Regions from separate parts of the Nonomuraea sp. B208 genome, predicted to be linked through region 3. Evidence: riboswitches for the same ligand, from Rfam matches in the RefSeq annotation. Region 3 holds a riboswitch; each other region holds the start of a gene.

Region 1 (10,343 bases), on a different contig from region 3:
GAAGCCGGTGCCGCCGGGGGCGGCCCGGGTGTACTCGGTGGACAGCCACACCGAGACGGGCTTGACGCCGCCGCTGAAGTACGACGCCGCCGGCGAGGCGATGACCATGTACGAGTAGGTCCTGGACGGGTAGTTGACCCCGAGCCCCGCCTGCGTGGCGATCATGAAGGGCCGCAGGTAGAGGCTGTGCCCCTCGGTGGTCGGCACCCACTCCTCGTCGGTGCGGACGAGGAGTTCGAGCGACTCGACGAACGTCTCCTCGGGCAGCTCGGGCATGGCCATGCGGGCGGCCGAGCGGTTGAAGCGGGCGGCGTTGGCGTACGGGCGGAACATCACGATGGAGCCGTTGGCCTGCCGGTACGCCTTCAGGCCCTCGAACAGCTCCTGCGCGTAGTGGAAGACCGCGGTGGCCGGGTCGAGCGAGAGCGGCCCGTACGGCGCCAGCCGGGCGTCGTGCCAGCCGCGACCCTCGGTGTAGTCGATGATGATCATGTGGTCGGTGAAGGACTGCCCGAATCCGGGGTTCGTCAGTACCTGCTCCCGCTCGGCCGCGGTGCGAGCGTGGTCGGATAGCTGCACGTCGAAGCTGAGCTTCTGAGCGATGGTCATGACGATGGTCCTTCTCTCTGCGATTTCGCGAAAATCTACCGAATCCTGAGGGTCCGTGGACCCGCTACAGCGCGGCAGTGCTGCCCGAAGGCAGCTAGTACTTCCTATTGTCTCGCCATATGGGATGACAAGCTGCCGTTGGGCGATTCGGCCACTTCGGACAGCAAAAAGCGCCTGGCGATCCGGGTGCGGACCGCCAGGCGCGTGGGGAGGCTAGGCGGCCCTAGCCGGATACTCGCGCGGTGATGTCGTCGCCGATCTGCGAGGTGGTGCGGCCGGTCCAGCCGGTCAGCCGCTCGACGATGTCGTCGGCGACCGCCTGCTCGACCTTGGCCGCCTCGGCGCTCAGGCCGAGGTGGTCGAGGAGCATGGCGACCGACAGGATGGTGGCGGTCGGGTCGGCCTTGCCCTGGCCCGCGATGTCGGGGGCGCTGCCGTGCACCGGCTCGAACATGCTGGGCGCCGTGCGCTCGGGGTTGATGTTGCCGCTCGCGGCCAGGCCGATGCCGCCCGCGATGGCCGCGCCGAGGTCGGTGATGATGTCGCCGAACAGGTTGTCGGTGACGACGACGTCGAAGCGCCCCGGCTGCGTCACGAAGAACATCGACGCCGCGTCGATGTGGCAGTAGTCGGTGGTGACCTCGGGGTATTCCTCGGCCACCCGGTTGACCGTGCGCTGCCACAGGTCGCCGGCGAAGGTGAGGACGTTGGTCTTGTGGACCAGCGTCAGCTTCTTGCGCGGGCGGCTCTGGGCCTTGTCGAAGGCGTAGCGGACGACGCGCTCGACGCCGTGGGCGGTGTTGAGCGACTCCTGGGTGGCGATCTCGTGCGGCGTGCCGCGCCGCATGGCGCCGCCGGTGCCCGCGTAGAGGCCCTCGGTGCCCTCGCGGACCACGATCATGTCGATGTCCTCGGCCGTGGTGTCGGCCAGCGGGGTCTCGACGCCGGGGAAGAGTTTGACCGGGCGCAGGTTGACGTAGTGGTCGAACTCGAAGCGCAGCCGCAGCAGCAGGTCGCGCTCCAGGATGCCCGGCGGCACGCTGGGGTCGCCCACCGCGCCGAGCAGGATCGCGTCGTAGCCGCGCAGCTCCTGCAGCACCGAGTCGGGCAGCGTCTCGCCGGTGCGGTGGTATCGCGCCGCGCCCAGGTCGTAGTGCGTGGGCTCGATCTTCGTGCCGACGGCTTCGAGGACCTTGAGCCCTTCGGTGACGACCTCGGTGCCGATGCCATCGCCGGGGATGACGGCCAAGCGGATGTTACGCGACTCCATGCCGGTACCTTACCGGCTCGTCTCGCCTGACGAACACCCGGTCTCATTTCTCGGACTGTTCACGAGAAGTCCGATTTGTGAACATTTGCGATCTTTTGACCGATTCGTTAGCGTCCGTGCCCTGCCTAATCCACGCGGCGGTTCGCGTGGAGCCGGGGACCCACTCTCCCCCAGGGGCGAATCGGCATGCGCCGTAGGGCTGCTTCCAAGCCCGAGCCCGTCAGCTAACCCGGTCGGCCGTATGGAAGGACAGTCCCCTGTCTCGCATCGCCATTCTCGTGGCGGCGGGCGCGACCGGCCTCGCCGTGCTCGCCTCCCCCGCCCAGGCCTCCACCCCCGACGAGAACAACCCCGACCGCGCGCCCAAGGCCGAAACCCTCGACCAGCGCGCACTCACCACCACGCTCACCGGTCCGGAACTCAAGAAGATCCGGGACCGGCAGAGCAGGCCCGCCTGGAAGATCGCGCTGAACTTCGCCCTGAAAAAACAGGGCATCCCGTACCTATGGGGCGGGACCGGCAGGGGCGGGTACGACTGCTCGGGCCTCATGCTCCGGGCGTACCAGAAGGCGGGGATCCAGCTGCCCCGCGTCGCCGCCGACCAGTACGCGGCATTCGACAAGAAGGTCTCCTGGAACCACCTCAAGCCCGGCGACCTGGTCTTCTTCAGCAACCTCGGCCACGTCGGGATGATCTCCCGGCCCGGCTACATGGTGCACGCGCCCCGCACCGGCGACGTCATCAAGGAGGAAAAGCTGTCGAGCTGGCGCAGGAGCGTCTTCGTCGGCGGCGTCCGGCCCGACCGCAAGGGCGTACGGGAGTGGGCGGAGCGGCAGGAGGAGCCGGCACCGCCCATGCCCGTCGCGTCGGTGCTCTGACCGACGTCCCTGATGGGTGAGCCGGGGCCCTACCGGCCGGACTCCTGCGGGGCGCCGCCGTTGTCGCGGCGGTCCAGCGCGGTCTGCAGGGCCTCGGCGGCCTCGTCCTTGTGGTCTTCCGCACGGTTCCAGGCGTACATCTCGTACATGATCGTCAACTCGTTTCGCGAGGAGGCGTTACTGACGGGAGGGACTTACCGGCCGACGCGACGCCGTTCACCGCGGCGAGTCGCCGACCTGCCCTAACAGGCCTCGCCGCGGCAGGTAATGAGTACGAGCACCTGGCGCATGTGCTTCCACGTTAACCGAGGAATCTCGTTGGATGTCCTAGCATCCCGCATGCTGAGACAGCTGAGACGACGAAAAGGCCGCCGCCCGATCCGGGCGGCGGCCTTTCGCGCGAGGCGGGGAGTGTCAGTCCTCCAGGTCCACAGAACGGCCGCTCTCTGCGCCGATCTCGGCCACGATCTGGTCGACGATGTCGGCCGGGATCGCCGAGTCGACGGTCAGCGCGATGAGCGCCTTGCCGCCCTTGACGTCGCGGGCCACCTGCATGGAGGCGATGTTGACGCCGTGCTCGCCGAGCAGGCGGCCGACCACGCCGACGATGCCGGGACGGTCGGCGTAGGTGAAGAACGCGAGGTGCGCCGTCGGCTCGATCTCCATCTCGTAGCCGTTGACCTCGACGATCTTGGTGATCTGGCGGGGACCGGACAGCGTGCCCGACACCGAGACCTGGCGGCCGTCGGCCAGCACGCCGCGTACGGTCACCACGTTGCGCCAGTCGGGGCTCTCGGAGCTGGTGATCAGCTCGACGGCGACGCCGCGGTCCTTGGCCAGCAGCGGCGCGTTGACGTAGGTGACCTGCTCCTCGATGACGTCGGCGAAGACGCCCTTGAGCGCGGCCAGCTCGATGACCCGCACGTCCTGGGAGGCGATCTCGCCGCGCACCTCGACGTCGAGCTTGGTGGCGACCTCGCCGGCCAGCGCGGTGAACACCCGGCCCAGCTTCTCGGCCAGCGGCAGGCCCGGCTTGACGTCCTCGGCGACGGCGCCGCCCTGGACGTTGACCGCGTCCGGCACGAACTCGCCCGCGAGCGCCAGCTTCACGCTCCGCGCGACCTGGGTGCCGGCCTTCTCCTGGGCCTCGTGGGTGGAGGCGCCGAGGTGCGGCGTGACGACGACCTGGTCGAGCTCGAACAGCGGGCTGTCGGTGCAGGGCTCCTTGGCGAAGACGTCGAGGCCGGCGCCGGCGACGCGGCCCTCCTTGATCGCGGAGTAGAGCGCGGCCTCGTCCACGATGCCGCCGCGGGCGACGTTGACGATGCGCACGCTCGGCTTGACCTTGTGCAGCGCCTCGTCGCCGATGAGCCCGAGGGTCTCCTTGGTCTTCGGCAGGTGCACGGTGATGAAGTCGGCCTGCTTGAACACCTCGTCGAGGCTCACCAGCTTGACGCCGAGCTGCGCGGCGCGGGCCGGCGGCAGGTAGGGGTCGTAGGCGATGATCTCGACGCCGAACGGCGCCAGCCGCTGCGCCACGAGCTGGCCGATCTTGCCGAAGCCGAGGATGCCGACGACCTTCTCGTCCAGCTCGACGCCGGTGTACTTGGACCGCTTCCACTCCCCGTTCTTCAGCGCGGCGTGCGCCTGGGCGGTGTTGCGCGCGCTGGCCAGGATGAGGGCGACGGTCTGCTCGGCGGCGCTGGTGATGTTGGAGGTCGGCGCGTTGACGACCATGACACCGGCCTTGGTGGCCGCCTCGACGTCGACGTTGTCGAGCCCGACGCCCGCGCGGGCGACCACGCGCAGCTTGGGCGCCGCGGCGATGGCCTCGGCGTCGACCTGCGTCGCGGAGCGCACGATGAGGGCGTCCACGTCGGCGAGGGCGGGCAGGAGCTGGGAACGGTCGGCGCCGTCGGTGTGGCGGACCTCGAAATCGGCGCCGAGAACGGCGAGGCCGGCCTCGGACAGCTCCTCAGCGACCAGTACGACGGGCTTGTTCACAGGTGAATCCTTAGGGGCTTCCGGCGAGTCATGAGGGGGACACGTCCATGGATCCCCCGGCGGTCCTACCGAGTCTAACCGGCGCTTGTGAACGCATTCACGAGAGACCCACCATGTGAGACGGACGGGCGGCTACCCGGTAGAGGACAAAGTCACCCACTCCGGGGCCATCTTCGTCTTGATCGGGAGATTTATTCGCCATTAGCCTGATAAGCCGTGGCCGACTACCTATGGTTCGTCATATGAGCATCGGGAATCCTGCGCTTGCCGACGTTCTCGCCCAGCATGGCACGCCCCACCGGCTGCTGGGCGCCCTCGCCGACGGTGGCGTCCTGGTGGCAGTGCGCCCTGACCGTTCGGTCGTCCTCGGGACGACCCAGGCCGGCGACCGCGTGTTGCTCGGCTACACCAGCGCGACCACCTACGCCCGGCACCGTGGCAGCCATTCCCTGTCGGCGTGCGACGCCGACACCATCCTGGACATCCAGCGCGTCACGGGCGTGCGGGAGATCGTGATCGACGCGGCCGGACCAGCCGCCGCGGCCGTGCCCATCGACGATCTCCAGCGCTTCCTCACCACGACGCGGACCGGGCCCACGCCCGTCCTGTCCGGGGCGGCCCCCGCCGCCTACGCGACGGGCGCGATGGCCACCGTGTCGCGGGGTGCCGCGCTGGCCCAGGTCGCCCCGCCGGCTCCGCAGGCGCCGTCGTTCCCGTGGGTGCCCGCGCCGAGGCCGCACCTGTCGGGCCCGATGCAGCAGGTGGACCCCGGCTACCGCAGGTGCACCCATCCCATCCTGCCCGCGCTGCGGCAGGCGATCGCGCAGCTGCTCATGGACTTCCCGCTCGTGCACCACGTGTGGATCTCCGAGGCGAGCACCGCCTCCGGGGCCACCGGGATCATGCTGCACGTCAAGGTCCACATGTCGGCCGCCGAGGACGTCGTACGCGACCTGCACCGCCTGGTGCGGGCCCGGCTGCCGCAGTTCGCGGCCAGCGGCGCGCCCATCCTCATGGCCCGGGTGGCCGACGCGCGCAGCGAGCGCCGGATGATCGAGATCGGCGCGCACGTGGTGTGCGCCGACGTGCGCGACTGACCTGTGCGCGGCGACGTGCGCGACTGACCTGTGCGCGGCGACGCGCACGACTGACCTGTGCGCGCCGACGCGCACGACTGACCTGTGCGCGCCGACGCGCACGACTGACCTGCGGCGGCGGGATTCTCCTGCCGCCGCCGGCCGAATGGGTCTCCCCAAACAAGCCGTTGCTCGGCTCTAATGTGGGGATGATCACACCGGTCGCGGCCACGGTTCCCCGGGGCGTGCGCCTCGGCTACGGGGTCGGCTCCTTCTGCACGGCCACGGTCAACGCCGTGCCGGGGCTGCTGCTGCTCTACTACATGACCAACTTCCTGGCCGTGCCCGCGTGGCTGGCCGGCGTGGTGGTCACCGCGCCCAAGGTCTGGGACCTGGTCATCAACCCGCTGGTCGGGCGGTGGTCCGACCGGACCGTCTCGCGCTGGGGCCCGCGCCGGCCGTGGCTGCTCGCCGGGGCCTGCACGCTGCCGGTCGCGTTCTTCCTGGTCTTCGCGGGGCCGCCGCTGACGGGGGTGCCCGCCGCCGCCTACGTCGCGGTGTGCTTCCTCGCCACGGCGACGGCGTACGCGCTGTTCGAGGTGCCGTACAAGGCCATGCCCGGCGAGATGACGCACGACTACCACGAGCGCACCTCGCTGCTGCAGTGGCGCATGGTCTTCATCGGCGTGGCCACCGCGATCAGCGGCGTGCTCGCCCCCGCCATCGCCACCGGCGAGGGCGAGCACGGGACGCTGGGCAGCTACCGGACGATGGCGCTCACCATCGCGGTCATCCTGCTGCTCGCCATGCTCGGCTCCTTCTTCGGCACCGCCCGCGCCCCCATGACCGGCGCGCCGGAGGCCGACCGGGGCGACTGGCGCGAACAGCTCGCCGCGATCAAGGGCAATCGGCCGTTCCTCTGGCTGACCGTGCTGGCCTGCACGCAGATGCTGGCGGTGAGCATGATGCTGGCCGCCGCGCCGTACTTCGCCACGTACACGATCGGCGATCCGAAGGCCACGCAGACGCTCTTCGCCGCGCTCGTGGGCCCGATCCTGCTGACCATGCCGCTGTGGGTGCGCCTCGCCAGGCGCTTCGACAAGCGGGGGGCGATGGTGCTGGCGGCCTCGCTGTTCGCCGCGGGGACGGCGGCGGCCATGGCCACGCCGCTGTTCGGGGCGTTGTGGGCGCACGTGACGATCCTGTTCGTCGGCGTCGGGTACGCCGGGCTGCAGCTGCTGCAGTTCTCCATGCTGGCCGACGTCATCGCCGTGGACGCCGCCGAGACCGGCAAGCGGCGCGCGGGCGTGCTCACCGGGCTCTGGACGGCCATCGAGAGCGGCGTCAGCTCGTTCGGCGCGCTGATCTTCGGTGTCGTCCTGTCGATCGGCGGCTTCGTCGAGTCCCAGCCGGACACGCCCGTTCAGCAGCCGGACAGCGCCGTGACGGCCGTGCTGATCGGGCAGACCGCCATCCCCGCGCTGATCATCTTCGCGTCGGTGCTGGTGACGCTGAAGTACCGGCTCACGCCTCCCGTCGCGCCGCCCGCGGACGCGTGAACCCGAGCGCGGCACCCGATTCGGCGTATTCTGGACACGAACCGAGGTTGAGGCCGATACTCGCTACATGAGCTCGACCCATCCACCCTTCCGCGCCTCCGACGGGGAACGCGACCGTGCGATCGACGAGCTCAAGGTCCGCGCGGTGGAGGGCCGCATCTCCCACGACACCTTCGTCGGCCGCGTCGACCAGGCGCTGCGCGCCCGCAGTCAGCACGAGCTCGACGAGCTGGTGGCCGACCTGCCGAAGCGGCCCACGTTACGTCAGCGGCTGACCGACGCGGTGTCGTCGGTGTCGGAGTTCACCACCAAGCTGCAGTCCGCCTGGCGGCGGCCCCGGCTGCCCCGGCTCGCGCTGCCCGACGACGAGCGGGTGCGTTACGTCGTGGGGCGGGGCTCGGCCTGCGACCTCGTGCTGTCCGACCTGACCGTCTCCCGGGTCCACGCCGAGCTGCGGCGCGACGACGAGGGCCGGTGGGTGCTGGTCGACCTCGGGTCGCTGAACGGCACCCGGCTCAACGGCTGGCGGCTGGTGGGGCCGGCGCGGGTGACGCCGGGCGACGAGGTGTCCTTCGGGGACTGCGGTTTCCTGCTGACGTCCGGGGTGCCGAGCAGCTGACCGGCTTCCCGGCCGGCCGAGCCTGATCGATAAATACGGAATTTTGCGGATTACAGGCTGTCTGCGCTGATCCATGCTCTCAGGCGATCCCCCAGTCTTCTTTGGAGACCCCATGCGGCGCACCTCAGCCTCCCTCGTCGCGGGCGCGCTCGTCGCGTCCCTCGCGTGGGCGTCCAGCCCGTCCTCACCCGCCGTCGCCCTGGACCCCACGGCCGGCGTGGCCGACCTCACCCAGGACCTCAACCAGATACTCAGCGACTCCCGGCTCACCATCGCCCGCGCGGGCGTCGTGGTGAAGAGCGCCTCCACCGGCGAGGAGCTGTACGCCACCGACGCCGGCAAGCAGCTCATCCCGGCGTCCAACACCAAGCTGTTCACCTCGGCCGCCGCGGTGGAGACCCTCGGCCTCGACTACCGCTTCCCGACCACCGTGCTGAACACGGGCCGCAAGGCGGGCTCGGTCCTCGCCGGCGACCTCGTGCTGCGCGGCACCGGCGACCCGACCATGCTGGCCGAGGACTACGACGCTCTCGCCGCCAAGGTGGCCGCGGCCGGCGTCAAGGTCGTCACCGGCCGCCTCGTGGCCGACGACACCTGGTTCGACTCCCAGCGGCTCGGCAACGACTGGGCCTGGGACGACGAGACCGCCTACTACGCGGCCCCGATCTCCGCGCTGACCGCCTCGCCCGACCGCGACTACGACGCCGGATCGGTGATCGTCTCCGTGGCCGCCGACGGCGGCAAGGTCAAGGTCTCCACGACGCCCGAGACCGACTACCTGAAGATCGTCAACAAGGCCACGGCGGGCGCCGAGACCGACGTGCTCATCGAGCGCCAGCACGGCACCCGTACGGTCGTCATCACCGGCACGGTGGCGGACCCGTACCAGGAGTGGGTGGCCGTGGACGACCCGACCGCCTACGTCTCGACGCTGTTCCGCGCGTCGCTCGCCAAGCACGGCGTGAAGGTGCTCGGCGCGACCGCCACGGGGGCCGCGCCCGACGGGGCCAAGGAGCTGGCCCGGCACGAGTCGATGACGCTGGGCGAGCTGCTGGTGCCCTTCATGAAGCTGAGCAACAACATCCACGCCGAGATCCTCACCAAGGCCATGGGCCGCAAGGCCGCCGGCCAGGGCACGTGGTCGGCCGGGCTCAAGGTCGCCACCGACTTCGCCAAGGCGAACGGCGTGCAGGTCATCAACATGCGGGACGGCTCCGGGCTGTCGCGCCGCGACGGGTTCTCGCCCGGCTCGATCGTCCAGCTCCTGACCTCCGTACGCGGCAAGCCGTGGTTCCCCACCTGGTACGCGGCCCTGCCCATCGCCGGCGACGCCGACCGCTTCGTGGGCGGCACCCTGCGCAGCCGGATGCGGGGCACCCCCGCCGCGGGCAACGTGCACGCGAAGACCGGCTCCCTGACCGGCGTGACGTCCCTGTCGGGCTACGTCACCAGCGCCGACGGCGAGCCGCTGGTCTTCTCGATCATGCTGAACCAGTACCTGTCGGGCTCGCCGAAGGACATCGAGGACAAGATCGCGGTACGGCTCGCGCAGTTCACCCGCGCGGCCGCCGTCGACGCCCCGGCCCAGCTCCGCTCGGCGGCCGAGGGGCAGGCGGGCGACCTGGAGTGCTCGTGGCTGAAGCCCGTCCAGTGCTGATCCCCTGACGCCCAGGGGGGCGCGCGGGTTTACCTGGAGCTCCAGATATCGGCCGACTTTTCAGGACATGACCGACATCCGAGAACCAGAATCCCTTCTCAGGACAGCCCACCGAGGACCACGGGAGCGCCCGGGCCTTCACCGGCCTCACCCTTGAGCCGGTTACCCACCGCACGCCCACGGCGCTCCCCTCCCTGCGGGCTCGGCCGCGCCTCCCCCCGCATAGGACCGCGGCCGGGCCCGCCCACCGGCCCAGGACAAAGCGAAGGGGCCCATCCTCAGGATGGGCCCCTGCTTACGACTCGTAGGGCGTCAGCTGAGCGCCTGGCCCAGGAGGCCGTTCAGGAGGTCCAGGTCGAGGAGGTCACGGTCGTCGCCGAAGTTGTTGAACTGGCCGCTCTCCCACTCATAACTGGGGCCGTGGCCGGGGCCGTAGCCGCCGGGGCCATAGCCACTGGTTGCCGCCAGCGCGGAGCCGCCGAACACAACCATCCCGCCGACGAGGCCGGCAAGGACAAGTCCTGCTCTGTACATTTGTATCTCCTCTGATGCCTATCGACTACTCTCCGTAGCTGCCGGGAAGAGATCTGCCCTACGGCCTCTTGCACCAAACGCCAGCGATCTCACCCTTGACCAGGGTAAACACCCGCTCCGGGCGAAGCGATGCCGAT
Region 2 (10,343 bases), on a different contig from region 3:
TCGGCGTTGAAGCGCCACTGCTGGTTGTTCTGGCCGTTGCAGTCCCAGATCAGCACCTGGGTGCCGTCCGCGGTGCCGCGGCCGGACACGTCCAGGCACTTGCCGCCGTAGACCCGCAGCTCGGCCGCGCCGGTGGCCTCCCAGCGCTGGTTGGCCTGGCCGTTGCAGTCGTAGATCTGCACCGGCGTGCCGTTCGCCTGCGACGCGCCGGCCACGTCGAGGCAGCGGCCCGAGCCCACGCCCCTGATCGCGCCGGCCGTGGAGCCGGGGTCGCCGGGCTCGCCGATGCTGCCGGGCGCCGACTGCAGCGCGGCGTACCAGGCGGCGGCCATCTTGTCGTAGCCGCCGGCGGTGGGGTGGATGCCGTCGATCAGGTCGGCGGTGGTGAGCTTGCTGTGCATGTCCACCAGGCGGACGCGCTTGCCGGCGCTCACCTTGCTCTGGACGATGCCGGGGATCGCCGCGTTGAAGGTGCGGGCGGCCGACTCCTGGCCGGCGTTGGACAGCGGGATGATCGTCGCGACGAGGACGTCCGCGTTCGGCGCGCCCGCGGTGATGCGGTCGATCAGCGTGGACAGCCGCTGCGGCGCGCCGGCCAGGTTGTAGTTCTGCAGGACGTCGTTGGTGCCGATGTGCAGCAGCACCGTCCGCGGCGTGTACGAGCGCAGCCAGCCGGCGATGTTCGCGTCGATCTGGTCGATCCGCCAGCCCGGATGGCCCTCGTGGTCGTGGTCGCCCAGGCCGGCGGGCCCGTTGAACTGCGAGCCGACGAAGTCGACCGTGTACCGGCCGCCGAGCAGGCGCTGCCACAGCCCGATCCGGTACCCGCCCGGCACCTGGGTGCCCTCGGTGATGGAGTCGCCGAGCGGCATGACCCGCGTCCCGCCGTTGGACTCGGCGGCGGCGGTGCCCGTCCCCGTCGCCAGGGCGGCCAGGACGAGCGCCAGGGCCGTGAGCGCGGCGGCGCAGCCGCGTCTCCAGGCGCGCGGGCCCGCCGTCCGGACGGGGGCCGAATCGATAGGGGTCAAGGGAGCCTCCTGACGTGTTGTTAGCGCTAACATTTCGCGGCCCGATGCGGCGCTCCTTCCGCGTGGGCTGCTGGGGTGGTGGTGTGTGGCGGAGCAAATACCTCGCGGCGGCATCCGTCAAGCGCCCGCCCCCGCCTGTGACGGCCCCCGCCGGCCCGCCGGGACGCCCCCACCAGGCATGACCCGGTGACAAGCGCGCGGCGGCGTTCGATGAAACGTTCACGCCGCGGCGGCCGGTCGTCGCACCGATCCGCTCACCGCCTTGACGGCGTTCGTGGGGGTTTTGGCTGTCGTGCTAGGAGGCCGCGTAGCAGGTGGTCATGCCGACCAGGCGGACGCCCGTGGCACGGGCGACCGTCAGCTCGAAGGTCAGCAACGTCCTGGGGTCGCGCAGCACCGTCACGTCCTGGTGCCCGTCGCGCAGGTCCAGGTCGTCGGCGATCTCGGCGTACCCCATGGCCTGGAGCTTCTCCCGCAGGCCGGAGGAGGCGTCCACCCGCTCGCTCTCCGCGCGCAGCGACCCGCGCACCTCGCCGGGCAGGCAGGAGCCGTCGTCGATGTGCTGCGGCGCGGAGCGGCGCAGGCTGGAGGAGCGGAGGAGGAGGTCGGCGTCGGCGGCGAGCCGGCTGGTGGCCTCGTCGAGCGTCGGGAGGCCGCGGCCCGCCGTGCACGCGCTGATCGCCGCGGCGCAGGCGAGCGCCACGGAGGCTGCGTATCGGCGGGTACGCATGCTCCGGACCCTACCGGAGGCCCCGCGCCTCCGGCAGGCCGCACGGGATCAGTGGATGATCGACTTGAGCCGGCTCACCAGGTGCTGGTCCTCCACGCACCGGCCGAGCCCGAGCGCCACCGAGTACAGGGGCCGCTCCGCCCGCCGCACCGGCATGTACAGCGCCGCGCGCAGCCGCCGGCCCAGGCCGCGCAGCAGCGCGCCGCCCCCCACCAGCACCGCGCCGCGCTCCCCGAGGTCGGCCACCAGCTCGGGAGGGCATCCCTCGACGGTCCCGACGGCGGCCCGCACGATAGCCTCGACCGGCTGCCGGGTCGCCTCGTAGATGAGCTGCACGGGCAGCGACACGGCCCGCTCCTGGCCGGTCTCGGCGTCCCGCCCCTCGACCGTCACGTGCCGCTGCAACGGCTTCCAGTCGGTGCCGGCCCGGCGTTTGGCCTCCTCCGCCTCGGCCTCGTCGAGCAGCAGCCCGTGCTCGCGCTCGACCATGCGGACGATGGCGAGGTTCATGGCCCGGCCCCCGAAGGGCACCGTCGCCGAGGCCACCACCGCGCCGTGGGACAGGACGGCCACGCGGGCCACGTCCCGCCCGATGTCGATGACCATCCGCCCGGTGCCGTCCCGCACCTGGACGCCCGCGCCCAGCGCCGCCGCGAGCCCGTGCGGGACGAGCAGGAGCCCGCGGGCCTCGGCGTCGTAGGCCACGTCCCGGAGGGCCGCCCTGTCGATGGACGTGGCGCCCTCCGGCAGCGCCATGACCAGGCGTGGACGGATCGCGAAGGGCCGCCGGTGCACCTTGCGCAGGAAGTGCCTGATCAGCCGCCGGGTCAGCTCGCCGTCGGCCGGCAGGCCGGCGCTGACGGGCCAGCAGGTCTCGTGGCCGCTCGCGGTGTCGGCCTCCGCGCCGTACTCCACGATCTTGCCTGTCCTGGCGTCGCGGACGACGGCGGAGGGCTCGTCCAGGACGATGCCCTTGCGCTTGACGTAGATCCGGGTGCGCGCGGCCCCCAGATCCACTGCCAGGTCCAGCCCCAGGATGCTCATGGCTGTCCAGGCGATATGTCCACCATGTCGGGATTTGTTTCCGGCGGACCATCAACGCAACACCACGAGCAGAACGTTGTCCTTTTACCCGGCCGAGTCCCTGAGCTCCGCCAGGACCTCGTCGGCCCACTGGAGGCTGACCCGCGCCTGCGCCAGCCCCAGCCTCAGCGCGTACACGCCGAACGAGGTAGGGGACTGGCCCTCCAGCATCGCCAGCCGCCTCTGGAACCCGGCCCGGATCCGCTCCATCACCGCGATCGCGTCGTCCCGGCCGAGCAGCGGCAGCATGAACGCCTGGAGCGCGACCTCGCTCCGCGTCACGCCCACCGCCGCGTGCTCGATCATCCACTCGTGGAGCCGCCGCGTCCCTTCGGGGGTGATCGTGTACGTCTTGCGCCCCCTCGCGCCCTCGGAGCCGGCGTCGACCAGCCCGTCGGCCGCCATCTTCACGAGCTCCGGATAGATCTGCGTGTGCCCGGCCTGCCAGACGTGGTTGAGCGAGATCTCGAACTTCTTCGCCAGGTCGTAGCCGCTCGCCGGGCCTTTCACCGAGAGCAGCCCCAGGAGCGCCATCCGCAGGGACATGGCCGTCAGCCTATCGAAGACTTGACATGTAAGAGCTTACATATCAGTCTTCACATGTGAATGATGACATGAAGACGCGGGACGGCGGCGCGCTCGTCCTCGTCGCCGCGCTCGGCGGCATGTTCCTCGCGATGCTCGACCAGACGATCGTCGGCACGGCGCTGCCGCGCATCGTCGGCGAGCTGGGCGGCGGCGAGCTCTACACGTGGGTGGTGACGGCCTACCTGCTGACCTCGACGGTCACGGTGCCGCTCTACGGCAGGCTGTCCGACCAGCACGGCAGGAAGCCCTTGCTGCTGGTCGGGATGGTGGTGTTCGTGGCGGGCTCGGCCCTGTGCGGACTGGCCCAGGACATGACGCAGCTCATCGCCTTCCGCGCGCTCCAGGGGCTCGGCGCGGGCGCGCTGGTGCCGTTGTCGCTCGCCCTGGTGCTGGAGATGTTCCCGCCCGGCAGCCCGCGCGGCGCGCGCACCCAGGGGGCGCTCGGCGGCGTGATGGCGCTGGCGTACCTGGCGGGGCCGTTCCTCGGCGGGGTGTTCACCGACCAGGCGAGCTGGCGCTGGGGTTTCTACGTGAACGTGCCGCTCGGCGCGGTGGTGATCGCCATCGTGGCGCTGCGCCTGCCCTGGCGGCCGGGCACCGGCGGCGGCGGGCGTCCCGACTACGCGGGCATCGCCGTCTTCACCGTGGCCATCACCGCCCTGCTCGTGGGGCTGACGGAGAAAGGGCTCGACGGCCACACCTGGACCGACGCGCCCGTGGCGGGGCCGATCCTGCTGGCGCTGGCCGGGCTCGCGGCGTTCGTGGCGGTGGAGCGGCGGGCGGCCAACCCGATGATGCCGATGCACCTGTTCGGCAACCGGACGTACACGCTGGTCAACGTCACCTCCTTCGTCACCGCGTTCTGCCTGTACGCCGGGGTCGTCTTCCTGCCGCGCTACTTCCAGGAGGCGCTGGGCGCCGGCGCCACCGAGTCGGGCCTGCGGATCTACCCCATGACGCTGGCCATGGTCGTGGGCAGCGGCGTCATGGGCCTGCTGATGTCCCGTACCAGGGTCTACAAGCCCTGGCTGCTGGCTTCGCCGTTCCTGCTCGCGGCCGGCACCCTGCTCTGCGTCAACCTCGCCCTGGACACCGGCGGCCTGGCGCTCGCCGGGTGGATGCTGCTCATCGGGCTGGGCATGGGGCCGATGCTGTCGGGACTGACCGTGGCCGTCCAGCAGGCGCTGCCGCCCGCGTACCTCGGCACCGCCTCGGCCAACCTCACCTTCTTCCGCCAGATCGGCGGCTCCGTGGCGCTGGCCGTGGGCGGCGCGCTCTACACCTCCACGGTCACGGCGGAGGCTCCGGCGCAGGGCCTCGCCGCCGCGCACGCCTCCGCCGCGGCCGTCGCCGTGCCGTCGATCGGCGTCGCCGGGGCGGTGATCGCCCTGGTGGCGCTGGCGGCCATGCCGGGCCGGCGGCTGGAGTTGCCGGCCGTACCGCAGACCAAGATTGACGCCGGTTTCGCGTCGTAAGGGACCCCGTGCGAAGCTGGGGGTGTCCCAACACCATGGAGGTCCTCAATGGCGGAATCACCGGAGCCGGAAGTCAGCGAAACTCCCGAGGACGAGATGAAGCGCAAGTTCCGCGAGGCGCTTGAGCGCAAGCGCGGCCAGCAGGCGGCCGGCGGCGCGGGTGGCAGGGGCGGCGATCCGTCGAAGATCCACGGCACGCACGGCCCGGCCGCGAACAAGCGATCCTTCAGGCGCAAGAGCGGCGGCTGAGTCAGACAGTTCCGGCAGGTCCAGAGGGGCGCGGTTATTCCGCGTCCCTCTTTTCTTTGCGCGCGGCCAGGTAGATCTTTTGTCCGATTCATGACGATTCGTTTGCGTTCGTCCCGGCATGCGTGGTTTAGTCTTGCCATTCAACCAGCCGAATCCCGAACCACTCGGGAACCGGGGACCCACTTCGTTGGGGTGAATCCGGCAGCACGCCGGTAGGGCATCTCCTCGTCCGAACCCGTCAGCTAACCCGGTAGGCGTGATGGAGAGGACCCCCGCATGTCGTACCGCGTCACACCCCCGGACGCCGGCTCCCCACCGGTCGAGATTCCCGAGAGCGTAGTGCCGGCCGCCGGCTGAGCGGCCCTTCACCCCAGGCTCTTTTCCGCGCTCCGCGCAGCCTCCCCCGTCAGGTGCTCACCCCTGGCTGCGCCCTTCTCCCCTGAGCGCGTGTCCCTGTCCCCTCGCAAAGGACTCACTGCTTCATGTCTCCCCGCTTTGGCCTGCGTTCCTGCGCCGTGCTCGCCGCCTGCTCGTTCGGCGTGCTCACCGCCGTATCCACCCCCGCCCACGCCGACACCGACGAGAAGATCCTGCTCAAGGGCTCGACCACGGCCTCCTACTTCTGGGACGACGCCTCCGGCCGGGCCGGGGACACGGGCCTGCCGGCCAGCGGCAAGCCCATGCAGAAGGGCCTGGCCGCCAGCCCGAGCTGGCCCCTGCTGACCGAGGGCTACGTGATGTACAAGGGCAAGAAGATGCCCTTCTTCGTGGGCGACCGCGGCCCCGGCGTGCCCTCCAACTCGGGCATCATGCTCGACCTGGACGCCAAGACGTTCGCCGAGCTGACCGGCGGCAGGTTCAACCCCTCCACGCTGTACGTGGACGGCAACGGCGGCCAGGGCCACATCAAGGTCGACTACGTCATCACCAAGTGGGGCCCCGGCGTCGGCAAGAAGAACTACCCGGTGCCCTTCTCCACCGGCGCCTGGTCGCGCCGCGACAACAACCCGGCCGAGCCCCCGAAGGTCGCCGAGAAGCCGAAGACGACGCAGACCGCGCAGCCGGCGAAGACCGTGGAGAAGACGGCGGTCGCACCCCAGGCCAAGACGCAGGACCAGGCCGGCGCTTCCTCCGGCGGCGCGGCCGTCGAGCTCGCCGCCGGAAGGACCGTGCCCGCCCCCGCGGCCGAGTCCGAGCAGGTGAGCACCGGCGTGAGAGGCGCCGTGCTGTGGTTCGTCCTGGCCCTGGGCGGCGGGGCCGTGGTGGTGGCGGGCACTCGGCTCCGGCGCCTGATCAAGGGCTGACCTCGGCCCTGACGCTTTACGTCACCGGACCAGAATGAGATTCTGGCCCGGTGACGACCCGCGTAACCGCCAACGGCATCGACATCGCCTACGAGAGCTTCGGCGCCCCCGGAGGCCGCCCGCTGCTCCTCATCATGGGTCTCGGCGCCCAGCTCATCCATTGGGACGAAGGGCTCTGCGAGCTCCTGGCCGAGCAGGGACACCACGTCGTCCGGTTCGACAACCGCGACGCGGGGCTCTCCACGCACTTCGACGAGGCGGGCGTGCCCGGTCCGGGGACGGCTCCGCCGTACCTGCTGGACGACATGGCCGACGACACCGCCGGCCTCATGGACGCCCTCGGCTGGCCACAGGCCCACATCGTGGGCGCCTCGATGGGCGGGATGATCGCCCAGACGCTGGCCATCCGCCACCCGGAGCGCGTGCTGACCCTCACCTCGATCATGTCCACCCCCGGTCCGGAGGTCGCGCCGCCGACCGCGGAGGCCTCCGCGATCCTCATGGCCCGGCCCCCCGCCGACCGTGACGGCGTGCTGGAGCAGGCCGTACGGACCTGGTCGGTGATCGGCTCACCCGGCTACGAGCTGGACCACGAGCGCGTCACCACCCTCGCCGGCCTGGCCTACGACCGCTGCTTCGACCCGGCGGGCACCGGCCGGCAGCTCGCCGCCATCATGGCCTCGGGCAGCCGCGTCGAGGCGCTCGGCCGGCTGGACGTGCCCACCCTGGTGGTGCACGGCGAGGCCGACCAGCTCGTCCCCCTGGCGGGCGGCCAGGCCACCGCGGCGGCCATCCCGGGCGCCCGCCTGGTGACGTACCCGGGCATGGGGCACGACCTGCCCCGCCCGCTCTGGCCCGACCTCGTGGCCGAGATCACCAAGCTCACCACCGCCTGAACGCGCCGCGGCCCGCGCCCCCCCTCATGGGCGCGGGCCGCGCCGGTGGTCAGACCTCCAGCTTCTCCTCGATGCCCCGGAGCTGGTGCCGGGACATCGCGAGGTTGGCCCGGGCGCGGTCGAGGGCGAGGTAGAGGAACAACCCCTTGCCGCCGCGTCCGGTGATGGGGCGGATGATGTGGTACTGGCCCCCCAGGGTGATGAGGATGTCCTCGATGCTGTCCTTGAGGCCCAGCGAGTCCATCGTGCGCAGCTTGGCCTTGACGACCTCGGTGTTCCCCGCGGCGGCGACCTGGAGGTCCAGGTCCTTCGATCCGCCGAGGGTGCCCAGCGCCATGCCGCTGCCGTAGTCGACGACCGCCGCTCCGACCGCGCCGTCGATGGTCATCATCTCCTTGAGAGAGACGTCCATGCCCGCCATGACTCCTCCTTCTCTGCCGGGTTCACTGCTTGTGTGCTGCGACGGCCGCCACGGCGGCGGCCGTCTTCCTGCCCTCCAGCCGCAGGAGCCCGACGTTCGTGCCGGGTCCGGCCAGGACTGTGAGGACGACGGTGGGGCCGGCCGCGTAGAAGGCCACGAAGCCGGCGGTGCCGGAGATCAGCGTCTCCTCGAAGGCGCCGTGCTGCGTCATGATCAGCATGCGCCTGCTCATGGCGAGCAGGGCCGCCGCGAGGGCCGCCGCCTGCTCGCCGATCTCCTCGGGCAGGTCGCAGGCCACCTGCAGGCCGTCCACGGTGCATGCGACGCTCCCGCGCACGTCCGGCGTGCGCTCGCGCAGGAGCCTCATCTCCTCCAGGACCTCGTGCGTCGGTTCCACCCGTGGCCTCCTCCTGAGTGAGGGAAACCTCACGACAGCTCCTCTAGCGCTTTCTTCAGCCGCAACAGCAGCGCTATATCGGTCGGGTCCCCCGTGACGGGCGGCCCGGCGGGCAGCCGCGGGGCCTCCGGATGGTGGGGCGGGCGCGGCAGCTCGCCGCGGGCCCGCCTGGGCAGCGTCCGCTCGTCCTCCACGGAAGGCGGGTCCGGGTCCCGGCCGGGCGGATCCGGCGGGCACAGCAGGCCGGCGGCGGCCAGCCGGCGCACCGCCAGCAGCACCGAGTAGCCCGACCGCCCGATCTGCTTGGCCAGCTCCAGCGGGGTCGCCCTCCGGTCGGCCCGGACGAGCACCTCCCACTGGACCCGGTCGAGCGTCACCCCGTGCCCGGCCAGGGCGGTGGCCGGGCGCACCGGGCTGGTGTCCACGTCGGCGGAGGGCCAGATCCCCGCGAGCTGGGCCCGCCGCCTGGCGCACTCGCGCACCAGCCCCGCCACGTCGAAGAACCACTGCCCGCCCAGCCAGTGCTCCTCGCCGGGGCGGAACTTCGGCCGCGTCCCGCTCATCGGCAGCAGGAAGAAGGCCGCGTCGAGCACCACGCCGAGCACGGCGTACTGGAGCTCTCCCTGCGTGATCGAGCCCTCGCGCAGCAGCCGGTCGCAGCCGCCGTCGGACTGCGCGCCCCGCAGGGCCGCCTCCGACATCCGTCCCCTGGCGGTGAGCAGCCGTTCGAGGCTCGGGGTCTGGGCGCACTCCATGTACGTCACCCGCCCGTCCGACAGGAAGACGGTGCCGCTCCGGCCGACCCGCAGCGCGCCCGTCGAGCGCTCTCGGGCGAGCCCGGCGAGGAGGGAGTCCAGCTTGGTCATGGCTCACGTCGTCAGACGGCCGGCGATGGACTGGAGGCGGTGCCTGGCCAGGGCGAGGTTGGCCCGCTCCAGGTCGAGGCGTACGTAGATGACGAGCGGCCCCTCGAAGACGGTCTCCATCAGCCGGAGCAGATGGTGGCCTTTGTCCGTGGTGACCATCATGTCGTCGATGCGTACGACGTCACCGGGACGGGTGCGGGCCAGCCCGTCGGAGGTGGCGCGCAGCGCCTCGGTGAGCGCGGCGGCGGAGCGGTCGGCCTCGACGCCGGACGCCTGGCTGAAGGCCACGGCCATGCCGCTGGTGTGGTCGACCAGCATGGCGTCCAGCGCGCCTGGTATGGCCATGACCTCCGCCAGGCAGGTGTCGATCCCGAGCACGGTACCTCCCTCGCCATCGGTGGGACGGAGACAGCGTAGAGGTACGGAACCGCCGCGAAGCGTGATCAGTCGCTGGAGTTAATGTTTTGTACGGCGATGGCGGAGAAAAACAACACCAGTGCAGATAAATATGCGATTTACGAGAATTTCTCGCGGCAGCGGAGGATTTCCGCGACGTTCTGCTCGGCCCATTCGGCCACCACCGACAGCGGCCCGTGCAGCGAGCGCCCGAGCCCCGTCAGCGTGTACTCCACCCGCGGCGGGACCTCGGCGAACACCTCCCGCGTCAGCAGCCCGTCCTGCTCCATCGCGCGCAGGGTCTGGGTGAGCACCTTCGGCGTGACGCCGCCGATCCTGGTGCGCAATTGGGTGAAGCGCATCGGCCCGTCGCGGAGGCTGAGCAGCACCAGCATCGACCATTTGTCGCCGATACGGTCCAGGACCACGCGGGTCGGGCATTGGGGGTCGAATACGTCACCGGTATCCACAAGGTACTTATAGCACGATGAAGTAACCAGTATCCAACAGATACTGTTGCCTCATGAAGATCCTTGTCTTTGGCGCGACCGGCATGATCGGGCAGCGCATCGTGGCCGAGCTGACCGGACGTGGGCACGAGGTCACCGGCGTCAGCCGCTCGGGAGGCCCGGTCAAGGGCGACGTCCGCGACACCGCCACCCTGGCCAAGGGGCACGACGCGATCGTGCTCGCCATCTCGCCGCCGCGCGACGGCAGCGACCCGGAGGGCCCGTTCCTGGAGGCCAACCGAGCCGTCATCGACGGCGCGCGCGAGGCCGGCACGCGGCGGCTGATCGCCGTCGGCGGCGCGGGCAGCCTCAAGACGCCCTCGGGCGACGACCTGGTCGACACGCCCGGCTTCCCGGACATCTACAAAAAGGAGGCGCTGGCCGGGCGGAAGGCCCTCGGC
Region 3 (10,343 bases):
CGTTCGGCGAGCGTCTGGTCGCCGGCCGCCCAGTGCGTACGCGGCACCTCCCTGACGATCACCCTGATGCTCTGGGCCGGCGAGCCGATCGCCCGCTCCACGGCGGCGTGCAGCTCGTGGATGAGCGCCCGGATCGCGGCCGGATCACGCCCTTCGGACAGGGACACCTCGACCAGCGGCATGTCAGCCCTCGCTTCCCGTGACGGGCCGCCCCGGCAGGGGACGGCGGATCTGCGGCTGGGTGTGGACGCGCCGCGTGGGGCCCTGCCACATGTCGATCGAGCCCGGCTCGGCGGGGTCGAAGTAGCGGGGGCGCCAGGCGTCCTCGTCGGTGATGAGGCGCACGCCCCACGAGTACTCGTACGTGATGCCCTCGGGGCCCTTGAAGTAGACGAACACGGCCGTGGACTGGGGGTGGCGGCCGGGACCCATCTCGATCTCGACGCCGTTCGCCTCCAGGAAGTGCCAGTTGCGCATGACGTCGTCGAGCGAGTCCACCTGGAAGTTGATGTGGCAGAGCCCCGGCCGGCTGCCCTGGAACACGGCGAGCTTGTGGTGGACCTGGTCGATGCGCATGAGGCAGGCCCAGTCGCCGATCCAGTCGGAGACGCGGGCGTTGAACAGGCCGTTCCAGAAGCGGTACGCCTCGCGCACGTCGGGCGCGTCCAGGCACAGATGGCCGAACTCGGTGATGCCGGCCTCGCGGCCGTGCCGTACGGGGGCGGTGAGCGTCACCTGGTCGATGACGAGGTCGACCCGGTTGCCGAAGGGGTCGTCGAAGGAGAGGAAGTCGCGGACCCGGCGCGAGCGGGCCTCCTCGGCGCCGCCCCGCGCGACGGCGACGCCTGCCTTCTCCAGCTCGGTCTCGGCGGCGGCCAGCGCGTCCTCGTCGCGGACGGTGAAGCCGGAGCTGATGACGCCGGACTCGCCCTCGACCAGGGCGAGGCAGTGGTGGCGCTGGTCGGCGCGCAGGTAGGCGACGCCGTTCTCCTGGGCGGTGAGCTCCATGCCGACGACGTCGACCGCGAAGCGCACGGCGGTGTCCAGGTCGGCGGCGCCGGAGCGGACGTAGGCGATGTCCGTCAACTCGATCATGACGACTCCCGGAGGTGGGACCAGATGCGGGCAAGGAGTTCGGGCGCGGCGGACCGCCACGCCCGCTGTTCGGCGGGGGTGAGGGGGACGGGGGTGCCGGCCGCGGCGGCGGTGGCGTTCATGCGGGCGCTGGCCTCCAGCACCCACATGAGGGCGACGGCCTCGCCGGCGCTCGCGCCGGCGGTGACCGCGCCGTTGCCCCGCATGACCAGGGCGGGGGAGTCGCCGAGCCGGTCGGCGAGCGCCCGGCCGCGGGCCCGGTCGCGGACGAGCACGGCGTCGTCGAGCACGGGCACCTCGGGCCCGAGGAAGGCGCCCTGCCCGTGGAGTGGCCGGATGGGCACCCCGGCGGCGGCGAGCGCGGTGGCGGCGGGCGGCTGCGCCCGGCAGATCGCGCCGGCGCCGGGGCGGGCGCGGGCGATCTCGACGTGGATCCACGCCTCGCGCGGCGCTCCGCCGGGCAGTTCGGCGGCGTCGAGGGGGAGCTCGGCGTACGGGGACGCGGCCGTGAGGGTGCCGAGGGGCACGGGTGGAGTCATCAGCAGCCGGTCGGCGCCGGTCCGGACCGAGACGTGCCCGAACGCGGTCACCAGCCCCGCCGCCGCCAGCGCCCGCCCGGCCAGGGCCAGCTCGGTCCGTAAGTGCTCTTCCGGTAAGGGTCCGGCTTCAGCCGTGCGCACCGCCGCCCGCCTCCTCGCGAGATCGTTCCCGAAGACAGGGAGGACAATACATGTATCTCCATACCTGTTCTAGAGGAACGGATCATGCTCTCCCTATGCTGGAGGGCATGTCGCTTCAGCACGCGCTGCTCGGCGTCCTGGAGGCGCGCCCCATGAACGGGTACGAGCTGACCCGCTTCTTCGAGGCCGCCCCGCGCTGGGTGTGGTCGGCGCCGCAGAGCCAGATCTATCCCACGCTGCGCCAGATGGAGCAGGTCGGCCTCATCGAGGGCCAGAAGGAGATCCGGGGCACCAGGCTGAGCAGGACCGTCTACTCCATCACCGAACGCGGCCTGGCGGAGCTGCGCGCCTGGCTCGGCACCTCCCACACCCCGCCGCCGGCGCGCGACGCGTTCTTCCTGCAGGCGCTGTTCTTCGACATGATCGAGCCGGACCGGGCCGCGTCGGTGCTCAAGGCGTTCATCGCCGAGCAGGAGCAGCTCGCCGCCGAGTGGCGGGCGCACAGGGAGGCGCTGCTGGCCAAGGACACGCCCCTGCTCAAGGAGCGGCTGAAGAACCGCCCGGCGGCCGAGCACGACCGCATCGCCGCGCTGAAGGCGCACGTCTTCGCCGGCCAGATCGCGGTCGCGACGGCCCGCGCCGAGTGGGCCCGCGAGAGCCTGCGGCTGCTGGAAGAGCCCACGCCCTGACCCGGGCGGGGCCGCACACGCGACGAGCGCGCGTCCCCGGGCGATGGGGACGCGCGCTCGTACGTGGGTGAGGTCAGGAGGCGTACTCGGGGTAGCCGTAGCCGACGACCTGCCACTTCGGCCGGACGCGCTCCTCCACCTTGCCGTTGCCGGTGTTGCCCTCGATGGTGGAGATGGTGCCGTCCTGGTTGTCCTTCTCGACGAACCCGACGTGGTTGATGGCGTCGAGGTCCTTGCTGCCGCTCCAGGAGAAGAAGACCACCGCGCCGGGCTTGGCGACGGTGCCGAAGCGGTCGTTGTTCTTGAACCACTTGGCGTGGGCGACGGTCCAGGCGTCCCAGCCGATCTGCGGGCGGGCGCCGGTCTTCTCGCCGACCCAGGAGACGAACATCGCGCACCAGGGGGCGTTGAGGTAGCCGGCGGGGGTGCCGCCGTCGCGGGCGATGGTCTCGGCGGCCCGCTTCGAGTCGGCGTACCAGCGCTGGTACGGGGTGCCGCCGCCGGCGGCGTTCTCGCTGGTGCCCACCTGGGAGCGGGCCATGGACAGCACCTGGTCGGCGGTGACCTGGATCTTGTTCTCGTCGGCGCGGGAGCGCTGGGCGGCGTGGTCGACCGGGTTCTTGGTGCTCTTGACAGTGCTGCTGTGCTGTCCTGCGGCCGACGCGGTCTCGGCGTTCGCGGCCTGCGGGCCGAGCGCGGCGGCGGCCACGGCCGTGCCGAGGACGGCGTAGGCGATCTTCATCTTTCGGGCAGCGGTGAAGCCGTGCTTGGCCATCGAGGGGGTTACTCCTTGCTTCCATGCCGCTTACCGGGTTAGCTGACGGGTTCGGACGTGGAAGCTGCCCTACGGCACGTGATGCCGATTCACCCCAAAGGACGTGGGTCCCCGGTTCCGCGCGTGGCGGATTCAGCGGTCACAGGACGATCCTGTGATGTTCTTTCACTTGCGATGGTCAGACATACTCCGACAAAACGGACGTATGCCCTGAGATGCCCCATAAGGTAATACACATGGCAAGGAGATGACAAATCCCTAAAGGGCTGGTCAGGACAGTTGTTGCCGGGCGTCGGCCAGCAGCCCCATCATGGCAAGGGATTCGTCAAGCGGCATGACCGCCGATTCGGTCCGTCCCTCGGCCACCGCGGCACGCACCTCGCGCACCTCACCCGCGTAGCCGTTGTCGGCCGGATCGAGCAGATGCTCCTCGGGCTCCATGCCGGGCGCGGACAGCACGATCCGCTCCGGCGCCCAGAACGCCGCCGGGATGTCCGCCCGCATGCCCGTGCCGACCACGTGGGCGGAGTTGGGGTAGTGCGCGAGCAACGAGGTCGCCACCACGGCGTGCCGCCCCCCGGAGTACGTCAGCAGCCCCGCCGCCTCGGCGTCCACGCCGTTGGGCGCGAGCGCCCCGGTGACGCGCAGGCTCTCGGGCATGCCGAGCAGCAGCTGCGCCAGCCCGAACGGGTAGATGCCGAGGTCGAGCAGCGCGCCGCCGCCCAGCTCGGGAGCCCACAGCCGGTGCGCCTCGTCATAGGGATGGGCGAAGCCGAAGGACGCCTGCACCGAGCGGATCTCCCCGAAGCGCTCGTCGGTGGCGATCATGCGGATCAGCGGGTTGAACCGCATCCACATGGCCTCCATGAGGAAGACGCCCGCCTCGCGCGCCAGGCGCACCATCGTCTCGGCGTCGGCCACGCTCGCCGCGAGCGGCTTCTCGCACAGCACGGCCTTGCCGTTCGCGATGGCGGCCGCGGCCACCGGGAGGTGCTGGGCGTGGGGCGTGGCGACGTAGATCGCGTCCACGGCCGGGTCGGCGCACAGCTGCTCGTAGGAGCCGTACGCCGACTCCGCGCCGAGCGTCGCCGCCAGCGCCCGCGCCCGGCCGAGGTCGCGGGAGCCGACGGCGGCCACCCGCATGCCCGGCTCGGCCGCGATGGCCGTCCCCACGGTCTGGGCGATGCCGCCGGTCGCCGCTATGCCCCACGCAAAATCTCGCACAAGGCGAGATCGTAGAGGGTTCAGGTGGCGTTGAAGGTGTCGGGGTCGGGCCCGAGGCGCTTGCCCTGGTTGAGCGCTCCGATGGCGGCCATGTCCTCGGTGTCGAGGATGAAGCCGAACACGTCGATGTTCTCCTTGATGCGCGCCGGGGTGACCGACTTCGGGATCACCACGTTGCCGAGCTGCAGGTGCCAGCGGAGCACGATCTGGGCGGGCGTCCTGCCGTACTTGCCCGACAGCACCGCGAGCGCCGGATCGTCCAGCAGGCCCCTGCCCTGGCCGAGCGGGCTCCACGCCTCCGTGAGGATGCCGTTGGCCTCGTGGAACTCGCGCATCTCGCGCTGCTGCAGGTAGGGATGGAGCTCGATCTGGTTGATCGACGGCGTGATGCCCGTCTCCTCCATCAGCCGGGTGAGCGTGGGGACGGTGAAGTTGGACACCCCGATCGCCCTGGCCCGGCCGTCCCGGTAGATCTTCTCCAGGGCCTTCCAGGCCTGGACGTACTTGTCCTGCCGCGGCACCGGCCAGTGGATGAGGAAGAGGTCGACGTAATCGAGGCCCAGCCGGGCCAGGCTCTCGTCGAAGGCCTGCTCGGCGCGGCCGTGGTCGCCGTTCCACAGCTTGGTCGTGATGAACACCTTCTCGCGCGGCAGCCCGCTCGCGCGCACGGCCCGGCCCACGCCCTCCTCGTTGCCGTAGGCGGCGGCTGTGTCGATGTGCCGGTAGCCGGCCTCCAGCGCGGTGCGCACGGCCTGCTCGGCCTCGTCGCCGGGGATTTGCCAGACGCCGAACCCCAGCTGCGGGATCTGCACGCCGTCGGTGTTGAGCATGAGCGAGTTCATAGTCTCCATTGTTCACGTCGCGTTCCTGGCGGCTTAAGGCGGCAGGGGTAACTTAACGGCGTCATGGACGGGCCATCACCCTGCTGGGAGGCCCATCGGCCGGGAGGGGCAGGAGTGGTCGGACAGGCGTCGGCCTGGGTGGAGTCGCCGCTCCAGATGCTGTGCGCCGTCGAGGCCCACCACGCGGGGCTCCTCGGGCCCGTGACCACGGTCGTGCCGCGCGCGGGGCTGCGCGCGCTGAAGGCCACCCGCGCGGAGCTGCGCTCCCTCGGCGCGCCCGACGGGCTGGTGCTGGCCGATCCGCGCGAGCGCATGCCGCGCCGGGTCCTCGCGGTCGGCGACGCCTTCTCCGGCAGGGTGCAGGTGCGCTGGCTGGCGTCGTGGCCCGGCCGGGTCGTCATCGTGGACGACGGCCTCGCCACGCTGCGCCTGCTGGAGCTGCTGGCCGCCGGGCCGTCGCGCCCCCTGCTGCGCGCCCGTGCCGAGCCGTCCGCGCCGCGCGCCGCGCTCGGCCTGGCCGCCGCGCTGCGGCTGCGCCTCAGCCGGGTGTCGGTCTTCACCGCGCTCGACGTGGACGACAAGCTCGCCGAGGCCGTCCGCGCCGCCGGCGTAGAGCTGGTCCGGCACGACTTCGCCTGGCTGCGCGCCCAGCCGCCGAGCCCGTACGGCCCCGACGAGCACACGGTCGTGCTCGGCACCTCGCTCGTCCGCAACGGCCTGGTGCACCGCGGCCGCTACCTGCGCTGGCTGACCGACCTGGCGGCCCGCGAGCCGCTCGCCTACTACCCGCACCGCCGCGAGGACCCGGTGGACGTGGCGCTCATCGGGGAGCTGCCCGGCGTCACCGTGCACGACGCCGGCGCGCCCGCCGAGCTGACCCTGCGCGGCCTGCGCCCGGACCAGCGGGTGCTCAGCCTCCCCTCGACCGCCGTCACCTCGCTGCGGGTCCTGCTCGGCCCGCGCGGCGTCGCCGTCGAGCCCGTGGACGTGCCTGACGACTGGTGGACCAGCAGGGCGGCCCCCGCCCTGCGCTCGCATCTGACGGGAGTGCCTAGTTGAACGTGTTGGCGGTGGCCGACTCCGACTCGTACCTGAAGTGGGCGGCCTGCCTGCTCGACGACCTGCCCGAGGGCTCGTCCGCGGACCTGGTGGTGGTCCGCACGCCGATCGCGCCCTCGCCCGAGCAGATCGCCGCCGCGGTGAGCGGGCGCGGCCGGTCGGCGCCGCCGGTGCTGTCGGCCCGGTCGGTGCGCCGGCTCGCCGAGCGCACCCGGCCCGACGTGATCCTCGTGGCCTGTACGGGGCCGGTGGTGGACGTGCTCGTGTCCGGCGTGCTGGACGGGCTGCGGCCCCGGCCGGTGTTCGTCAGCGGGCTGCCGGGCATCTCGGTGCCGGCGACGGAGAAGGCGTGGATCTACCGCAGCGGCTGCGACCTGTTCGTGGTGCACAGCGAGCGGGAGGTGGCCGAGTTCGGCGAGATCGCCGGGCGGCTCGGCGGGGGAGGGGCGGTCGGGCTGGCCCGGCTGCCGTTCCTGCGCGCGGGCGCGGCCCCGGCGGGCGGCGACCGGGTGGTCTTCGCCACCCAGGCCAAGGTGCCGCGCGGGCGCGAGCAGCGCGAGCGGATTCTGAGCGCCCTGGCCGAGCTGGCCCGGCGCCGGCCGGACCTGGACGTCGTGGTCAAGCTGCGGGCCCTGGAGGACGAACGGCAGACGCACCGCGAACGCCACCACTACCAGCGGCTCTGGCGCGAGATGGGCGAGCGGGGGCGGCTGCGCTTCGCCGCCGGGCCGATGCACGAGCAGCTCGCGAACGCGGCCGGGTTCGTCACCGTCAGCTCGACGGCGGCGCTGGAGGCGATCGCGCTGGGCGTGCCGTCGCTGGTGCTGACCGACTTCGGCGTCAGCGCCGAGATGATCAACGTGGTGTTCGAGGGCAGCGGCCTGCTCGGCACGCTCGACGACCTGGCCGCGGGCGCCTTCCGCGCGGCCTCGCCCGCCTGGTGCGCGGCCAACTACTTCCATCCCGCCGAACGGGACGACTGGACCCGGCTGCTGGCCGGCCTCGTGTCCGCCGGACCGAGCGGGCCCGCCACGTCCCTGCTGGACGGCCCCGAGCACGCGGCGGCACGCCGCCGGGCCCGGCTGCGGGTGGAGGTCCACCCGTCGATGCTGCGGGCCGGATACAAGGCCAGGAAACGAGTGCGCCGCTACCTGACGGCCCTCGGCTGAGCGGCGGCGGGTACGCCGTCCCCGACGGCGCCCGACTGAGAGGCCGGTGGGCCGGTTATCCGACGGCGCTCGGCTGAGCGGCCGGAGGGCCGTCGCCGGCCGCGCCCGGCCGAGCGGCCGGCGACGGGCCGGGCGTTCAGGCGAGTGGGCGGAGGCGGCGCCGCAGGCGGTCCAGCGCCTTCGGACGGGACGACGCCGGCCGGTCCAGGAGGCCCAGCACCTCCAGCCGCCTGCGCTTGAAGTAGCGGGCGTCGAAGTCGATCCGCGCCGGCCGCAACCCCGGATACGCCTCGGCCTGCATGCAGTAGCCGACCGCGCGCACCAGCCCGGCCAGGTCCACCGGCGGCGGCTCCTCGATGACGCCGTCCGCCGTCAGCCGGGGCAGCAGCGCGTCCACGACGGTGAGCGGGACCCGGTTGCTGTTCTCGTAGGGCGCCAGGCGCTCCAGCACCAGCTCCGTCCCGTACGAGGCGACCGGCAGCCCGAAGTAGCGCCGCGCGGTCATCAGCCCGGTCGAGAAGCAGCCCACGACCAGCTCGGGCCGCAGCGCCGCGAAGCACACCTCGGCGGGCACGTTCTCCCCGGGCACCGACAGCCGCACCCCGAGCCGCCCGGCCGCCTCACGCAGGAGCCGGGCGTGCCGCCGCCCTGCGGCCGGGTGCGGCTTGAACACCACGTGGTCGTGGCCGCGGGCGGCCAGCGCCGCCAGCATCCCCTCGTGCAGCCCGGCCTCCTCCTCGGCGCTCAGCAACTCCAGCGCCGACAGGTACTGGCCGAGGACGACCGGCGCGCCGGGCGGCAGGGCGGGGGCACCGGCCCCGGCCGCCCCGGCCACCTCGGCGACGACCGCGAGGAAACGCTCGCCCGGCAGCGTCTCGGCCGGCACGCCGTACTCGCTGAGCAGCAGCGGCGTCAGCCCCGGCACCAGGTCCAGATGGAGCAGCCGGGTGACGCGGCGGTGGATCTCGGCGGGGAGCGGGTCGCGGGTGGGGCCGTAGCTCATGAGCCCGTCGGCGTAGACGGTGATCGGGCAGTCGCGCACCAGCCCGCCGATCGTCCGGGCGGGCGGCACCGCGATCGACTCCAGCACCAGCTCCTCGACGTCGTCCAGGCCCCAGTGCGAGCGGATCAGCCGCTCGGTCATCGGCACCTCGATCACCCGCGCCCGCCAGTCGGACGGATGCAGCGGCGCGATCAGCTCGTTCCACGAGCGCACCTCGTCGAAGCGCCCGCGCAGCGCCGCGAAGCCGGGCGTCTCCTCCAGCGGCGTCGCCACCTCGGGGACGGCCGCGTTGTTCGACACGATCAGCAGCCGCCGGCCGTCGCCGAAACGGCCGTCGTCGATCGCGGCGGCCAGCGTCATCGCCCCGAACAGGGTCGAGGCGTAGAAGACCTTCATGGGGCGCTCCGGATCCTGGCGTACGGGTCGGGGGGCAGTCCGGGCAGCAGGGCGCGCAGCAGCGCCCCCCGCTCGGCGGGCATCCGCGTCACGGCCTCGGCCACCAGCTCGCGCGGCAGCGAGGACACCATCAGCACGCCCCGCTCCTCGAAGCGGGCGCGCAGCGGCGGCGCGAACCGCTCGCCGAGCTCCAGATGGTGGGCGAACAGGGCGCAGAAGGTCCGTACGGCCTTCGGCAGGAACTCCGGCTCCAGGTCCTTGAGCACCAGCTCGAAGGCGTCGAAGAAGTGCAGTTGCCGCTCGTCGCCGATCTGGGTGAGCGAGCCGGCGACCTGGCGGCGGTAGAACACCCCGGCCAGCGACACCACGGCGAACGTGGCCGCCTCCCGGTGCAGCCGCCAGATCCACGGCCGGTCCTCGGCCGTGTGCAGCGAGCCGGGGAAACGCAGCAGGTCGCCCAGTGAGCGCCGGTAGATCCCGGCCCAGGCGTAGGGGTAGTCCACCATCGTGCGCGTGTCCGCGGGCAGGATCGCCTCGCGGGGGTCGAGCACCACGCCCCTCCGCGCCAGGGGGGCGCGGTGCACGACCCGTTTGCGGCCCTCGACCTGCACGTGGTCGACGCGCACGAAGTCACAGCCGAGCCCGTCGGCCGCCTCGACCAGCCGGGCCAGGTAGCCGGGCGCGAGCCAGTCGTCGCCGTCCAGGTACGTCACGTACCGGCCGGACGCGGCGGCGAGACCGGCGTTGCGCGCGTCGGCCAGCCCGGCCGGCACGTCGTGACGGATGACGGCCAGGCCGGGCAGCTCGCCCCGGAAGTCGTCGACGATGTCCGGCGTGGCGTCCACGGAGCCGTCGTCGACGACGATGAACTCGAAGTCGCGCCGGGCGTTGCGGGCCAGCGCGGTGAGCGCGTCGGCGATGTAGCACTCACCGTCGCGGATCGGCACGACGACCGAGAGAGTGATCAACGGGGGGTCTCTCCAGGAACGAGGGGCAGGGGGTCAGGCGGTGACCCGGCGCAGGCGGGCCTTGGGGGCCTCCTCGCCGGGGAAGACGCGCTTGACGCCGTCGCCCATGGCCTGCTCGATGATCCGGATGTCGCGTACCAGGTGCTCCAGCCCGGCGGGCTCCAGCGAGGCCGCGTGGTCGGAGCCCCACATGGTGCGGTCGAGCGTGATGTGCCGCTCCACGCACACCGCGCCGAGCGTCACGGCCGCCAGCGAGATCTGCAGCCCGCGCTCGTGGCCGGAGTAGCCGACCGGCACGCCGTAGCGCTCCTTCAGCGTGGTGATCGTGCGCAGGTTCGCCTCCTCCGGAGGCAGCGGGTACGTCGAGGTCGCGTGCATCATGATCAGCCGGTCGGTGCCGAGGATCTCCACCGCCGCGTCGATCTCCGACAGCGTGGACATGC

Evidence for each region. A riboswitch is a leader RNA that binds a small molecule or an ion and turns the genes downstream of it on or off. The one in region 3 is predicted to bind cyclic di-AMP.
Region 1: another riboswitch for cyclic di-AMP. It lies ahead of AC27IY_RS46935 (C40 family peptidase); the one in region 3 lies ahead of AC27IY_RS26355 (CHAP domain-containing protein).
Region 2: another riboswitch for cyclic di-AMP. It lies ahead of AC27IY_RS06230 (hypothetical protein); the one in region 3 lies ahead of AC27IY_RS26355 (CHAP domain-containing protein).

Annotation. Positions count from the first base shown of each region.
Region 1 covers NZ_BAAJOU010000033.1:328,861-339,203, reverse strand. The annotation lists gene AC27IY_RS46945 (branched-chain amino acid aminotransferase) at 1-609, opposite strand, end outside; gene AC27IY_RS46940 (3-isopropylmalate dehydrogenase) at 833-1,879, opposite strand; cyclic di-AMP (ydaO/yuaA leader) riboswitch at 1,992-2,133, shown strand; gene AC27IY_RS46935 (C40 family peptidase) at 2,158-2,757, shown strand; gene serA (phosphoglycerate dehydrogenase) at 3,172-4,761, opposite strand; gene AC27IY_RS46925 (hypothetical protein) at 5,004-5,858, shown strand; gene AC27IY_RS46920 (MFS transporter) at 6,047-7,396, shown strand; gene AC27IY_RS46915 (FHA domain-containing protein) at 7,464-8,015, shown strand; gene dacB (D-alanyl-D-alanine carboxypeptidase/D-alanyl-D-alanine endopeptidase) at 8,128-9,672, shown strand; gene AC27IY_RS46905 (hypothetical protein) at 9,985-10,206, opposite strand.
Region 2 covers NZ_BAAJOU010000010.1:136,072-146,414, forward strand. The annotation lists gene AC27IY_RS06200 (lectin) at 1-1,028, opposite strand, end outside; gene AC27IY_RS06205 (hypothetical protein) at 1,324-1,758, opposite strand; gene AC27IY_RS06210 (rod shape-determining protein) at 1,807-2,802, opposite strand; gene AC27IY_RS06215 (PadR family transcriptional regulator) at 2,887-3,387, opposite strand; gene AC27IY_RS06220 (MDR family MFS transporter) at 3,444-4,904, shown strand; gene AC27IY_RS06225 (DUF5302 domain-containing protein) at 4,953-5,153, shown strand; cyclic di-AMP (ydaO/yuaA leader) riboswitch at 5,290-5,425, shown strand; gene AC27IY_RS06230 (hypothetical protein) at 5,636-6,457, shown strand; gene AC27IY_RS06235 (alpha/beta fold hydrolase) at 6,508-7,353, shown strand; gene AC27IY_RS06240 (hypothetical protein) at 7,403-7,774, opposite strand; gene AC27IY_RS06245 (roadblock/LC7 domain-containing protein) at 7,797-8,171, opposite strand; gene AC27IY_RS06250 (hypothetical protein) at 8,201-9,037, opposite strand; gene AC27IY_RS06255 (roadblock/LC7 domain-containing protein) at 9,041-9,415, opposite strand; gene AC27IY_RS06260 (winged helix-turn-helix transcriptional regulator) at 9,553-9,861, opposite strand; gene AC27IY_RS06265 (NAD(P)-dependent oxidoreductase) at 9,957-10,343, shown strand, end outside.
Region 3 covers NZ_BAAJOU010000024.1:66,071-76,413, forward strand. The annotation lists gene AC27IY_RS26335 (tautomerase family protein) at 1-182, opposite strand, end outside; gene AC27IY_RS26340 (VOC family protein) at 184-1,095, opposite strand; gene AC27IY_RS26345 (class II aldolase/adducin family protein) at 1,092-1,775, opposite strand; gene AC27IY_RS26350 (PadR family transcriptional regulator) at 1,883-2,464, shown strand; gene AC27IY_RS26355 (CHAP domain-containing protein) at 2,538-3,239, opposite strand; cyclic di-AMP (ydaO/yuaA leader) riboswitch at 3,252-3,387, opposite strand; gene AC27IY_RS26360 (Gfo/Idh/MocA family protein) at 3,510-4,463, opposite strand; gene AC27IY_RS26365 (aldo/keto reductase) at 4,484-5,305, opposite strand; gene AC27IY_RS26370 (hypothetical protein) at 5,420-6,364, shown strand; gene AC27IY_RS26375 (DUF6716 putative glycosyltransferase) at 6,367-7,533, shown strand; gene AC27IY_RS26380 (polysialyltransferase family glycosyltransferase) at 7,670-8,932, opposite strand; gene AC27IY_RS26385 (glycosyltransferase family 2 protein) at 8,929-9,900, opposite strand; gene AC27IY_RS26390 (N-acetylneuraminate synthase family protein) at 9,934-10,343, opposite strand, start outside.